Regions from separate parts of the Paenibacillus sp. FSL H8-0122 genome, predicted to be linked through region 1. Evidence: a T-box and tRNA genes for the amino acid it is inferred to sense, from the RefSeq annotation. Region 1 holds a T-box; the other holds one or more tRNA genes.
What was found. A T-box is a leader RNA that pairs with one kind of tRNA and senses whether it is charged. The one in region 1 lies ahead of NSS64_RS03065 (arginine--tRNA ligase), so its partner is inferred to be a tRNA-Arg.
Positions count from the first base shown of each region.

Region 2: it has a tRNA-Arg gene. The T-box ahead of NSS64_RS03065 (arginine--tRNA ligase) is inferred to sense a tRNA for this amino acid. The anticodon was not compared.

Region 1 covers NZ_JBBOTB010000001.1:672,608-679,368, forward strand. Annotated here, with positions in the region: gene NSS64_RS03065 (arginine--tRNA ligase) at 1-1,815, opposite strand, end outside; T-box leader at 1,870-2,091, opposite strand; gene NSS64_RS03070 (hypothetical protein) at 2,326-2,631, opposite strand; gene NSS64_RS03075 (hypothetical protein) at 2,824-3,201, shown strand; gene NSS64_RS03080 (DEAD/DEAH box helicase) at 3,672-6,761, opposite strand, start outside.
Region 2 covers NZ_JBBOTB010000001.1:6,519,058-6,525,818, reverse strand. Annotated here, with positions in the region: gene NSS64_RS27790 (PdaC/SigV domain-containing protein) at 159-1,262, shown strand; gene NSS64_RS27785 (GDSL-type esterase/lipase family protein) at 1,413-2,051, shown strand; gene clpP (ATP-dependent Clp endopeptidase proteolytic subunit ClpP) at 2,139-2,735, opposite strand; tRNA gene NSS64_RS27775 (tRNA-Arg) at 2,929-3,003, opposite strand; gene NSS64_RS27770 (sugar-binding transcriptional regulator) at 3,296-4,348, shown strand; gene gap (type I glyceraldehyde-3-phosphate dehydrogenase) at 4,465-5,475, shown strand; gene NSS64_RS27760 (phosphoglycerate kinase) at 5,609-6,761, shown strand, end outside.

The DNA.
Region 1 (6,761 bases):
GAGAATCGGGCAAGCCGAGTAGAAGTTACTGAACAACGAGGCCAGGGAATAGGCATAGTTACAGATCGTATTCGGCGTAAGCTCCCGGCTTGCTGTATAGAGTGTGTCCTGCCATAAGCTGAGCTGTCTCAGCAGGGCAAGCTCAGCTGCTTCGAGCTGCGCCGGGAATAGCGGCACCCCGCCAACGCCGGACTCGCCAACGCCAGACTCGCTAACATCGCTCCCGCTAACACTGCTCCCGCCATCCGCCGCAGCGGCCTTACTAAGCACGCGCTGCGCCCGGGCGTAGGCGTACATCAGGTAGACGCCGGTGTTGCCGGAGATTTCCATTGCCTGCTTGAAGTCGAACACAATCTCGGTGCCCAGATTGAAGCGCAGCAGGTAGTAACGGATGGCAGCGGTGGCGATGAGGCGGCTGGACAGGCCGTTTTTGTCCGAACGGGTGGATTCAATCATGTCTTCCATGAGCCGGACCAGCTCGGTTACCTTAATGCCGATTCCCTGGCGCCCGGACATGGCGTAGGAGCTTTTGCCGCTGGAGGTATCAATGCCCAGCCCGGCCGCAGAAGCGGGACTCAGCGAGACCACCCCATAGCTGACATGATGCAGCGCGTCTGCCTGCGCACCGAATCCCAGTGCCTTAAGCGCCTGCTTGACCATCTGCTGCGGATATTCCTGCCGGTAATCGATGACGTTCACAACCTGGTCCGCCCGTCCAAAAGGCAGAGCCTGTCCGCTCAAGCCGGTCGTCCACAGTCCGCTCTGAAATTCGCTGTAGCTGAAATTCTTCTCCAGCAGTCCGAACTTCCACAGATGATAGGCGATGTCCTTGGCAGTATAGGTCAGAATTCCGTTCGAGCGCACCAGCACCTTATCCTTCTGATGCTCCTCCAGCGTGTCTGGTGTAGCGTCTTCAGCGGGTTGCTTCAGAATCCAGCAGCCTGCCAGCTTGCCTTCCGTCTCCTGCACGAAGATCTCCGTCTGCGACAAAAGCTCGAATGCCGAGGCCCAGAAGCCCTCCTTCAGAATGCTGCTCTCCCACACCAGCAGATCGTAGTCAATGCCGAAGCCCCGCATCTCCTCCACATGCTCTTTCACGATCTGACCGGCGACGAGGGTGCCAATCCAGGCGGTGTTGCCATGGCCCTCTTCCAGCGCGTGAAGAATCCCGGTCCGCTTCTGCACCATCTCCGGCTGCTGCGCGTACGTTTTGTTGATCTCGGCATAAATATCCCAGCAGTAATCCCCGAACCGGACATGTTCTCCCGCCAGCGGAACATTCAGCAGACCGGCTACGGTATCTGCCAGCTGATTGCCGAGATCATCCACATAGTTGTGTACCTCAACGGTATGGCCGGTTGCCCGCAGTACTCTCACCAGCGCGTCCCCGATACAGGAGTTTCTCAGGTGACCGATATGCATACTTTTATTGGGGTTGACGGAGGTATGCTCCACGATCACCTTCGACCCTTCTGTATGCTGAGGCAGCGTGAAATTCCCCTTCGCCCGTGCCCAGGCCTGCCAATCCAGATACATATTAATGAACCCCGGACCGGCAACCTCGGTTCTCAGCACCAGTCCGTGAACAGAGCCCGAAGCTTCGAGCTCGTTGACGATCAGTGCGGCGATAGCCAGTGGAGCTTTGCGCAAGGGGCGGGCCAGCTGCATGGCGATATTGCTTGAATAATCCCCGTGGTCGGCACTCGCCGGCTGCTCCAGGGCAACATTTACTTCAGCGATGGCGGGCACGCCCAGGGTTAGCGCGATTTTGTGAACAGACTGCTTCAAGCTCTCTTGGATTAGCTCACTTAGCATTGGCATGAATAACAACCTCCTGAATAAAATAACGACAAAAAAAGCCTTCATCTCCTAAGAGACGAGGCTTGTGCGCTCGCGGTACCACTCTCGTTGCTGAGCCTTACGGTTCAGCCACCTTACAGGTTAACGGTCCTCGGCCGGGGCTTCCTACTACAGGGTTCAGAAGTCCATCTCACGGGTGCGCTTCATGGTTCTAATCTGTACCGGCTTCCACTTTCCCGGCTCGCTGGGGACTAGATATAAGACCATTACTCTCCCGGTCATCGATTGAATATGGATTTGTATCAGTATAGCGAATTTCTGCGAGAAAGCAAGAGCGGATTACCGTGCAGCAGGAGTCCAACCGTTAAGAGTTACTCGTCATTGGGCGCCCCTGTCAGGTTCTTGATGTCCGTTGAACCATAAATCAGCAGCATAATTACAATGACCAGCAGAATTCCGCCGGCAAACCCTTCTCCGTCAAAACTGTCCATAGCCTTGTACCTCACTTTCACTTTTCGCATGTGTTCATGTGTTTTCGGCTTTCTTTTTTAGAGCGGCCATGATCTCGTTCAGCGTCAGGCTGCTGTTGTCATCGAGGAAGCTGACCAGCTTATCGACGTTGTCACTACTTAGCTCGCTTAAGGTTTTATATTTGCCTACCAGACTGACGAACATCGACGCGTCCGTGTACATCTGGATAGAGTCTACTTTCAGCTTGCCGGTCAACAGAAGGGCAGCTACGGCAAATTCAAGCCCCTTAGGTGTCTGGGTTTTGGAGCTGGACGGTGTTTTTTTGGCGGCGGGCTTCTTTCCTTTTCCAGGAGGGGGCATGGGACTCCCTTCTTCCGTTCGGCGTTCGTATGAAGAAAGCGCAGCCCATGGGCGGTCTTTCCTTATTCAAGGATATGCGTGCCTGCGGTCATTGGTGAATAGGCTCAGGCCTGTGTCCACACCGTTATAGAAAAGTCCGAATATGAATATATCGTACTTTGACACTAGAACTTCAAGGGAGGACGAGACAGGATGGCGATTTTGTCAACAGGACCGATAGAGAACAATGCCGTTTCGGGAGTCAGACCTACGCAGACGGTGACGGTAAGAATTGTCAAGAACAGTGCCTCAGGCAGCTCAACCGTCAGTATTCAGGGGTATGTGCTGAGCAACACAAGAACGCTGTATGTCAGTGAGGTGATTGCGCTTGCTCCGAATCAAGTGGTAACTCGGGATTATTTTGCCGATCTGAATGCCTATGAATTTGTGTTCTTAACCGATGAACCAGACGACGTGGATGAGATCGGAATATCCGTGTGGGGCAAGACATCAACCGGCCAGCTGGTGAATGCACACCGTGTGGTGACGCATGAGAAATTAAGCTCAGAGGTATTAAGCTCAGACTTATAGAGTGGTAGGGTAATGATCCGGACTTCCCGGTTGTAAAATGAAACAGGGACCTTGCAGAGCTGCTCGCTCAGAAGGTCCCTGTTTATATTGTGAATAGAGCAGAGCGGACTATACCAGATCGCAAGCCTCGGCAGGCATCCAATGCCTTCCCTACTGTATACCGGACTTGCCGGATGCATCCAAACCGGGTTTCGCTTCAGGTTCTTGTCCCGTCTTCAAAGCACGCATTTTGCTGGTAATTGTATTCTGTGCAATAGAAACTGTACTTTTGGACGCAAAAAACCATTCTACTGCATTTCATACATTTGATTTTTGAATTTCTGCTCGGAAACAGCAGATACGTAAAAATCTAGTGTACAAAGTGCAACAGATCGGATTTCTCAGCCGATATGGCCTTATTCTAGTGTACAAAATGCAGCAGAACAGCAGAAAATCTCCCAGGCCGGGTCTGGTAACAACTCGCAGATGCCTCAGATCGAGAGAATTTCACGTATATCCTGCTCGCTGAGGCTCGACAACGCCTCCTGCCCCGGCTGGATCACCTCGTCAATCAGGTTTTTCTTTTTCTGCTGCAGCTCGTACATTTTATCCTCCACCGTACCCTGGGCTACCAGGCGGATGACCTGGACGATCTTTTTCTGCCCGATCCGGTGGGCGCGGTCGGCGGCCTGCTGTTCGACAGCAGGGTTCCACCACAGGTCATAGAGAATGACCGTATCGGCGCCGGTCAGGTTGAGGCCGGTGCCGCCCGCCTTCAGCGAGATCAGGAACAGGTCGCGCTCGCCTTCATTGAAGCGGCTGCACAGCTCAACCCGCTGGGAGGCCGGGGTCTGTCCGTCGAGATAGAAATGCGGAATCCCCAGCAGCGCCAGTTCACGACTGATCATGCCAAGCATTTGCGTGAACTGCGAGAAGATCAGCATCCGCTTGCCGGAGCTGCGGCATTCGTCGATAATCTCCAGGAGCTGCTCGAATTTACCGGAGCCGCCTGTGTACCCGTCCACGAACAGGGCGGGATGACAGCACAGCTGGCGCAGCCGGGTCAGTCCGGCCAGCACCTTGAGCCGGCCGTTCCCGAAGCTGTCGCTGTCCAGATGCTTAAGCGCTTCTTTGCGCAATCTGGCCAGGTAGGCGACATAGAGCCTTTTCTGCTCCGGCAGCAGCTCGGAGGCCTGGAGGGACTCGATTTTGTCCGGCAGCTCCTTCAGCACATCGCTCTTCAGGCGGCGCAGCAGGAAGGGGCGGGCGCGCCTGGCGACCGTCTCCCGGGGAAGGTCATGGAAAGCCTTCTTCCCGGGGAACAGGCCGGGGAAAACGACGCTGAAGATCGACCACAGATCCTCCAGCGCATTCTCCACCGGTGTTCCGGTCAGCGCAAACCGGTAGCGGGCCTGGAGCAATCTGACCGCCTGCGAAGTCTGGGTCTCATGATTCTTAATCATCTGCGCTTCATCCAGAATGAGCGTATGGAACGACCGCTTGGCATACTCATCCACATCTCTGCGCAGCAGCGGGTACGAGGTGATGATGACATCATGCCCGGCCGTGTTCCGCAGGGCCCGGCTGCGTTCACCGGCGGTGCCGTCGGCAATGACCGCCTGAAGCTCCGGGGCAAAGCGCTTCAGCTCGTTAAGCCAGTTATAGAGCAGGGAGGCCGGCGCCACAATGAGCGCAGGCACGCCGCTCTGCCGGATGTCTTCCCGCATCGAGAGCAGGAAGGTGATGCTCTGTAGTGTTTTGCCAAGGCCCATATCGTCCGCCAGAATCCCGCCGAAGCGGTAATGGGCCAGCGTCCTCATCCACTGGAAGCCGTATTGCTGATAATCCCGCAGCACGGGAGCCAGACTCTCCGGCACCGGGAAGTCCAGATTCTCGGGACTCGCCATGTTGGCCAGCAGCCGCCGGAAGGAGCGCCCGGTCTGGATGGTCTGCCCCTGGACGGTGCCTGCATGGAGATGGAGGGCACGGACCAGCGGCAGGGAGAACTCCGTACTTCGGATATCCACGCTGCGGACGCCCAGCTCGTTCATCAGCGCGATAATCTCCTGGAACTCTGCGGTATCCAGCGGGAGCAGGGCTCCGTCCTTGAGCCGGTGATATTTACGTTTTTCCTGGAGAGATTTCAGGACCTCTGTAATGTCCTTCTCCGTGATGCCCTCCATGGCGAACTTGAAGTCCAGCCAGTCCGTCTTCTCGTTCCAGCTCAGGCTGACCTTGGGCGCTGCATGCTCCGTAAGCACCCGCTGCTTGACCGCAGTGGTCGCATAGACCTGAAGCAGCGGTTCCAAGAGCGGGATGGTATGGTGCAGGAAGTCGAATTCCCCGTCCTCGTCACGCATGATATATCCGCTCTCCGTCCGCGAGAAGGACTCGTGGGCCATCAGGTCCAGAATCCGCCGTTCCGCTTCCCCGTCCCGCATCAGTATGACCTCGCTGCTCCGCTCATGCGCCTTCTCCTCCAGCGGATTGATGACGATCCCGCCGTACTGGAATTCCAGTACGGCCAGCAGCCGGTCCCGCACCCGGTCCAGGTAGAGTCTGGCGTGTAGCCGGGTCTGGACGATCCGGTCCGCGATGGCGTCGGCAATGCTTACCCGGCCAAGCTTCTTCAGTCCGGGAATGACCGTCTCCATGAAGGGCTCCATCTGCTCAGGTGCAATCGCCAGGCTATCCCGCCGGCTGCCGCTGAGCATCCGCTTCAGCTCGGAGAGACGCCCGCATTCCTGCGCCGGGAGCTTCAGCAGCCTGCCTTCGGTCAAGACCAGCCCGTAGCTCTCCAGTATCGTAAGCTGCTCAAGCCCCCGGACGTCCAGCCGGTAGCCTTCCTCCTGTGCTTGATCGAATTGGAAGCTGAGCGGCAGCGGCTCCTCCGAGAGGGACAATCGGTCCAGCAGAAGCTGTCCATGCTGAAGGCGTACGGCAGGTGCTGCTTCTAGCAGGGGGTACAGACTCTCCCAGAAAAAAGGGGCCACCGGCAGCAGCCGGTCATTCCCCAGAGTGTTGGAGCGGGTGGCATACGGATCGTTGAGTCTGTTGTAGACCTTCTCATTCTGCATGATCTCAATCAGCTTCAGCAGGACCTCATTATCTTCCTTGGAGAAGCTGTGCAGGGCGGGATCATAGCTGAAGTGCGCTGTGAATTGAAAAGGCTCACCCCGGTGAACCTGCTCCAGAAAAGGTCTGATCTTCTGCGCGATATAGAGGCGCTTAGGACCCAGCTTCACTTCGATTCCAAGCATCGTGCTGCTGTAGCCGATGTTGAAGGGCCGGCAGATGAACTCGACCTGGAGCGGTGTCCGCAGGTCGATATACGTGCCTGCACCGCTTGGCAGCTGCCGCCCGCCGGTGAATATTCCGAGCATGCTGCTCACCAGCTGCCGGTCTCCGCTGCGCTCCCTGTGCTCTGCCCCCGAGGGGCCGGAGCGGCCTTGCCCCAGCGGCGGACTGCCAGCCTTTGCGGGATAAGCCTCCCCCGCATCTGCCTGCATATCCTCAGCCTGTTCAACTCCGGCCGCCCGGCTGCGGTAGAGGACCGCCACCAGCGCCGCTGCAATATGCTT
Region 2 (6,761 bases), 5.8 Mb from region 1:
TTAAGGTAACAGGATCTTTAGATAATCATGGCAAACCTTAAGAAACTGTAAAGCGGATTGTAACATCCCCCGCTAGTTCTTTTACTATAATAGGAACAGTGATACGGAAGAACACACATCATGACTAATCATACCACCAGGTGGAAGGGGAAATAACAATGAATTCGAACTCTAAGAAATACATCCGCAGATGGGGTGCGGGAATGCTCGCAGCAGGAATCCTGCTGGGCGGAACAGGAATAATTCAGACAGGCATAACGGAGGCCGCTCCGGCAGCCGCTCAGGTCAAGGCCAAATCCTCCTCTGTAGTGCTTAAGGTAAACGGTAAAAATGCAGCCCAGGCGGGCCTGCTCCAGGAAGGAAAGGTATGGGTGCCGGTAACCTTCCTGCGCGATGCGCTGGGGATGCCGCTCTCTTATGATAAAGCGGAGAAAACTTATTCCATAGGAACAGGTACTGCACAATTGAAGCTGGCAATTATGGATTACGGCATTATGATCCGAGTGAACAACTATTATATTGGTGAATATGAGGGCAAACAACTGAACAACCGGCTGTACGTCCCGTTCCAGCTGATTAACGATTACATGGGCTATAAAGGGGACTGGAACGCTGCTGCAGGACAGCTGAATCTGACGAAAAGGACGCAGAATGCCGTAACAATCAAGACAGCGAGCTATACGAAGGACTATAAGGATGCGCCAATCAAGCTGGATTATCCGCAGGTCAGCGGTCTGGCGAACGCCGGGGCAGAGAAGGCGATCAATGATCTGATCAAGCAGACCGTTCTGAACTATGCGAAGGATGCTGAAGATCAAATCTCCAAGCGGTCGAAGGATGACCGGCCGTATGAATTCGAAGGCGGTTATGTGGTCACGTATAACCAGGATGGCGTACTCAGCCTAATCACTAATCAATACGGGTATACCGGCGGTGCCCATGGGATGACTTACCGCAATGCGTTCACCTTCTCGCTCAAAGACGGGAAACGTCTGTTGCTGGGCGACCTGTTCGGTGCCAATCCTAATTACAAGAAACAGCTCAATGCCAAGCTGGCCACCGAGATCAAAGCTAACGGAGGTTATCTGGGCGGGTTCAACGGTCTGGATACAGAGAAGTATTTCTATTTAAAAGATGGCAAAGCGGTGCTCTTCTTCCAGTTATACGAATACACCGCATATGCCGAGGGCTTCCCGGAATTCAACTTCAGCTTCAAGGAACTCCTGCCGGACGGAAGCAGTCCGTTCGCAGCGCTGAAATAATACAGCCTAATACTGACCCTTGTGCTCTATGACGAGCACAAGGGTTGTTTGCGTTTTAATGGACTAATCGGGCGGCCCTGCCGTTACCACTTCACCCGGCCTTTCATAAATTAAAGAAGGCAAGCAGCTTATAACGGGGAGGGAAAGAGTATGGTCTATCAGTATACGGCCATTGGGGATTCACTCACAACCGGCTTCGGGGCGCTTCCCGGGAACGGCTTCGTCCCCGTCTACCGGGGGATGGCGGAAGGGAGACTCGGCACGCCGGTGGTGCCGGCGAATCTTGGCGTCAATGGTCTGACCACCGGGGGGCTGAAGCAACGGCTGAGGAGCTCGAACGTCTACCGGGCGGCGGTGAAGGATGCGCAGATCATTACGCTGTCCATTGGCGGCAATGACTTGATTAAGGCAGCCCGGGCAGCCGGGCCACGGCCCGGTGAATTCCAGGGCTTGCTGAAGCAGGCGCTTAGGGACTGCAAGCGTAACTACAGCGACATCATGGGTAGCCTGACACAGCTCAAAGCGGGCTCCCGCAGCCCCTACATCCTCCGGATGGTAGGGCTCTATAACCCATATCCACAGGTGGATGAAGCAACAGAGTGGGTGCGCGAGTTCAACCGCTATGCATCAGGCTACAGCAGCAGTAACGTAGGGTTTGCTTCGATCTACTATGAATTTGCCGGTAATGAGCGGGGGCTGCTGTTCCTGGATCATATTCACCCGAACAGCAGAGGCTACCGCGTAATTGCAGGCAAGCTGGATGCTCTGGGGTACGGGGGCTTAAGGTAAGTTGGAACGGTGCAGGAACAATCAAAGAGGCTGCTACGGACCAGATGGTCTGTAGCAGCCTCTTAGTGAATTCATGAAATTAAGTACTTATACGCCTGTCGGCAGAGTCTTCTCAATTACCTTGTCCACGATACCATATTCGGCAGCGTCTGCGGCGCTCATGAAGTAGTCGCGGTCAGTATCCTTCTCGATCTTCTCCAGCGGCTGGCCTGTACGTTCGGACAAGATGCGGTTCAGCTTCTCACGCAGTTTGATGATGCGGCGGGCGCGGATCTCGATATCGGAAGCCTGGCCCTGGGCACCGCCTAGCGGCTGGTGAATCATGATCTCGCTGTTCGGCAGGGCGAAGCGCTTGCCCTTGGCGCCGGCGTTCAGCAGGAACGCTCCCATGGAAGCGGCCATACCTACACAGATGGTGGATACATCCGGCTTAATGTATTGCATTGTATCGAAGATGGCCATACCCGCTGTGATGGAACCGCCTGGGCTGTTCACATACAGGTGAATATCCTTATCCGGGTCCTCGGCAGCCAGGAAGAGCATTTGTGCGATGATGGAATTGGCAACCACGTCATTAACCTCCGTTCCAAGGAAAATGATGCGGTCCTTCAGCAGGCGGGAATAGATGTCATAAGCGCGCTCACCGCGGTTGCTCTGTTCTACTACCATAGGAATATAACTCACGTGGAAAACCTCCTTGAAATTGGTGCTTCGAATGTGTTCATTTTTTACTGTTACCGTATTAACCACATGATAAACAAATTCAAACAAAAAGTCAAAGAAAGTCAAACTTACTTTCAAAAAAAAGAGCCCTCAAGCGGCTCTTTGGTTAAATATAATATAATCGTCACTAAATTATGTACAAGCTTGAAAATAATGGCGCGCCCGCCAAGAATCGAACTTGGATCTCAGGCTTCGGAGGCCTACGTCATATCCATTGGACCACGGGCGCAACAGAAATTATTATAATATACTTCTCGGATAAAAGCAATGCGTATTAGGCATCCTGCGCAAAAATAGTTTTCTCTGCCTCCATTAATAGAGCCGGAGATGCGTCTCCTGCCTGCGGCCTGCCGGACAAGCCCATGTATAAGATGAAAGCGGGCTGAGAATTATAGTCTCGGAACACTTGCACTCGGCGTCAGTTTTGGGTAGAATATGGGTGGGACTTAAAAAGTTAACCCGGGACATTTTGAGACCACGAACAAGGGATAAGAGAAAGACGAAGTTGCAGGAGTGAAAGCATGCGTAATCTATTGGAAATCCAAAAGCAGCTTCTGCCTGATCTCATGGAAACCCTTAAGAGACGGTATACGATTCTACATCAGATCATGCTGTCCGATATTATTGGGCGCAGGACGCTAGCCGCATCGCTTGATATGACCGAGCGGGTGCTGCGTGCCGAGACGGATCTTCTGAAATCGCAGGGGCTCATTGAGATCGAGAGCGTCGGTATGCGCATTAGCGATGCCGGTCGCAGACTGCTTGACCTGCTGGAGCCGGTCGCCAAGAGCCTATTCGGCCTGGATGATCTGGAAGAGAAAATTCGTACTACGTACGGTCTCACCAAAGTAATTGTGGTTCCTGGCGATTGTGAGACATCGCCGTTCACCAAGCGTGAACTGGGGCGCGCAGGCTCCAAGGCACTGCTCAGTGTACTGCGAAGTGACGATACGATTGCCGTCACAGGCGGATCAACCCTGGCCGAAATGGCCGATCAGCTGACCCCGCCGCTATCCCTTTCCTATAAGAACGCCTGGGTTGTTCCGGCGCGCGGAGGACTGGGAGAGAGCATGGAGATACAGGCCAACACTATTGCTTCAACCATGGCCAAACGGATTGGCGCCAATTACCGTCTGCTGCATGTGCCCGATCTGCTTAGCGGAGACGCTTATCAGTCGCTTGCACAGGACTCCAATATTGGAGAGATTGTACAAATTATCCGCAGATCGCGTATTATTGTACATGGAATAGGTGATGCCATTGAAATGACCCACCGCCGCAAGCTGGACTCCGGGACGATCTCAGAGATTCAAGGCGAGGGTGCTGTAGCCGAATCCTTCGGATACTATTTCAATGAGGACGGCGAAGTGGTTCACACTATGCTGACCATGGGGCTGCGCCTGGAAGACATTATCCGTACGGAAGTCGTTATCGGTATTGCCGGAGGCAAACGCAAGGCGAAGGCCATTCATGCGATGCTGCGGTTCGGACAAGAGGATATTCTCGTCATCGACGAGGCGGCGGCTGTCGAAATCGGCAAGGAAATCGACACACAGCTACAAAAGGTCCTATAGATTCCATTAAATGGGACGCGCGCAAAGGGTTTATGCATTATACTTAACATTGTTGTCTTGACGAGCCTCACGGCCTGTCTTGAATAAATAAAACGAACTCTAGGAGGAACTATTCAATGAGTGTAAAAGTTGGTATTAACGGTTTTGGACGTATTGGACGCCTTGCATTCCGCCGTATTCAAAATGTAGAAGGTATCGAAGTGGTAGCAATCAATGACTTGACTGACGCTAAGATGCTTGCTCATTTGCTTAAATATGATACAACTCAAGGTAAATTCCAAGGCGATGTTGAAGTGCATGACGGCTTCTTCAAAGTGAACGGTAAAGATGTTAAGGTTCTGGCGAACCGCAACCCTGAAGAGCTTCCTTGGGGAGAGCTTGGCGTTGATATCGTTCTGGAATGTACTGGTTTCTTCACAACTAAAGAAGCCGCTGAGAAGCACCTGAAAGGCGGAGCTAAGAAAGTAGTTATTTCCGCTCCAGCTACAGGCGACATGAAAACTGTTGTGTACAACGTTAACGATGACATCCTTGACGGTTCCGAAACAGTAATCTCCGGTGCATCTTGCACAACGAACTGCCTGGCTCCTATGGCCAAAGTTCTGAACGACAAGTTCGGTATCATCGAAGGCCTGATGACTACAATCCACGCTTACACAGGTGACCAGAATACGCTTGATGCTCCACACGCAAAAGGCGACTTCAGACGCGCCCGCGCTGCTGCTGAGAACATCATCCCTAACACTACCGGTGCTGCTAAAGCCATCGGCCTGGTTATTCCAGAACTGAAGGGCAAGCTTGACGGTGCAGCACAACGTGTGCCTGTAGCTACAGGTTCCCTGACTGAGCTGGTTACTGTTCTGGATAAGAGCGTAACCGTTGAAGAAATCAATGCAGCCATGAAGGAAGCTTCTGACCCAGAAACTTACGGCTACACTGAAGACGAAATCGTATCTTCCGACATCAAGGGTATGACTTTCGGTTCCCTGTTCGATGCAACTCAGACTAAAGTACTGACTGTTGGCGACAAACAGCTGGTTAAAACTGTTGCTTGGTATGACAACGAAATGTCCTACACTGCACAGCTGGTTCGTACTTTGGAGAAATTCGCTAAGCTTGCTAAATAAGACCGATTTCATATAAGCAGTACAATAGAGCGGAAACAAGGAAAGTCTGTTTCCGCTCTTTCTAAATGCAATGGCTACGTGATGAAATGGCTTCGTGAAGGAACCAATTTTGGGTGTGGAGGAAATGTTAATCATGAACAAAAAAAGTGTCCGTGATGTAGAAGTAAAAGGCAAGCGCGTATTCGTGCGTGTAGATTTCAATGTGCCAGTGGAAGACGGCAAGATCACTGATGATACCCGTATCCGCGAAACCCTTCCAACAATTAAATACCTGATTGAGAACGGTGCAAAGGTCATTCTGGCCAGCCATATGGGCCGTCCTAAAGGCGAATTCGTCGATTCCATGCGGTTGACTTCCGCTGCAGTCCGTCTGTCTGAATTGCTCGGCAAACCGGTAGCCAAGGCTGATGAGGCCATTGGCGAAGCGGTAAAAGCGAAAATCGCTGAACTGAACGATGGCGATGTGCTTGTGCTTGAGAATGTCCGTTTCTACAAAGGTGAAGAGAAGAATGATCCTGAACTGGCTAAGCAGTTCGCTGAACTGGCTGACCTGTTCGTCAATGACGCATTCGGCGCAGCTCACCGTGCCCATGCTTCGACAGAAGGAATCGCTCACTTCCTGCCGGCAGTATCCGGTCTTCTGATGGAGAAGGAATTGTCCGTTCTCGGCAAGGCGCTCTCTAACCCGGAACGTCCTTTCACGGCCATCATCGGCGGTTCCAAGGTTAAAGACAAGATTGACGTTATCGACAACCTGCTGAATCTGGCTGACAATGTACTGATTGGCGGCGGCCTCTCTTACACGTTCACCAAGGCTCAAGGCTACGAAATCGGTAAATCCCTGGTAGACAACGACAAGATTGATGCAGCGCTTGGATTCATTGAGAAGGCCAAGAAGCTGGGCAAGAACTTCGTGCTTCCGGTTGACGTTGTAGTCGCTGACAAGTTCGGTGCAGATGCCAACACCAAGATTGTAGATGCAACAGAGATTCCTGCAGACTGGGAAGGTCTGGACATCGGTCCTAAGACTCGTGAAATCTATGCCGATATTATCAAAAACTCCAAGCTGGTTGTATGGAATGGACCGATGGGCGTATTTGAAATCGACATCTTCGCTGAAGGTACAAAGGCTGTGGCTCAGGCTTGCGCTACTACCGAAGGCTACACTGTTATTGGCGGCGGCGATTCCGCTGCGGCTGCTGAGAAATTCCACCTCGCAGACCAGATGGACCACATCTCCACTGGCGGCGGCGCATCGCTCGAGTTCATGGAAGGTAAAGCTCTTC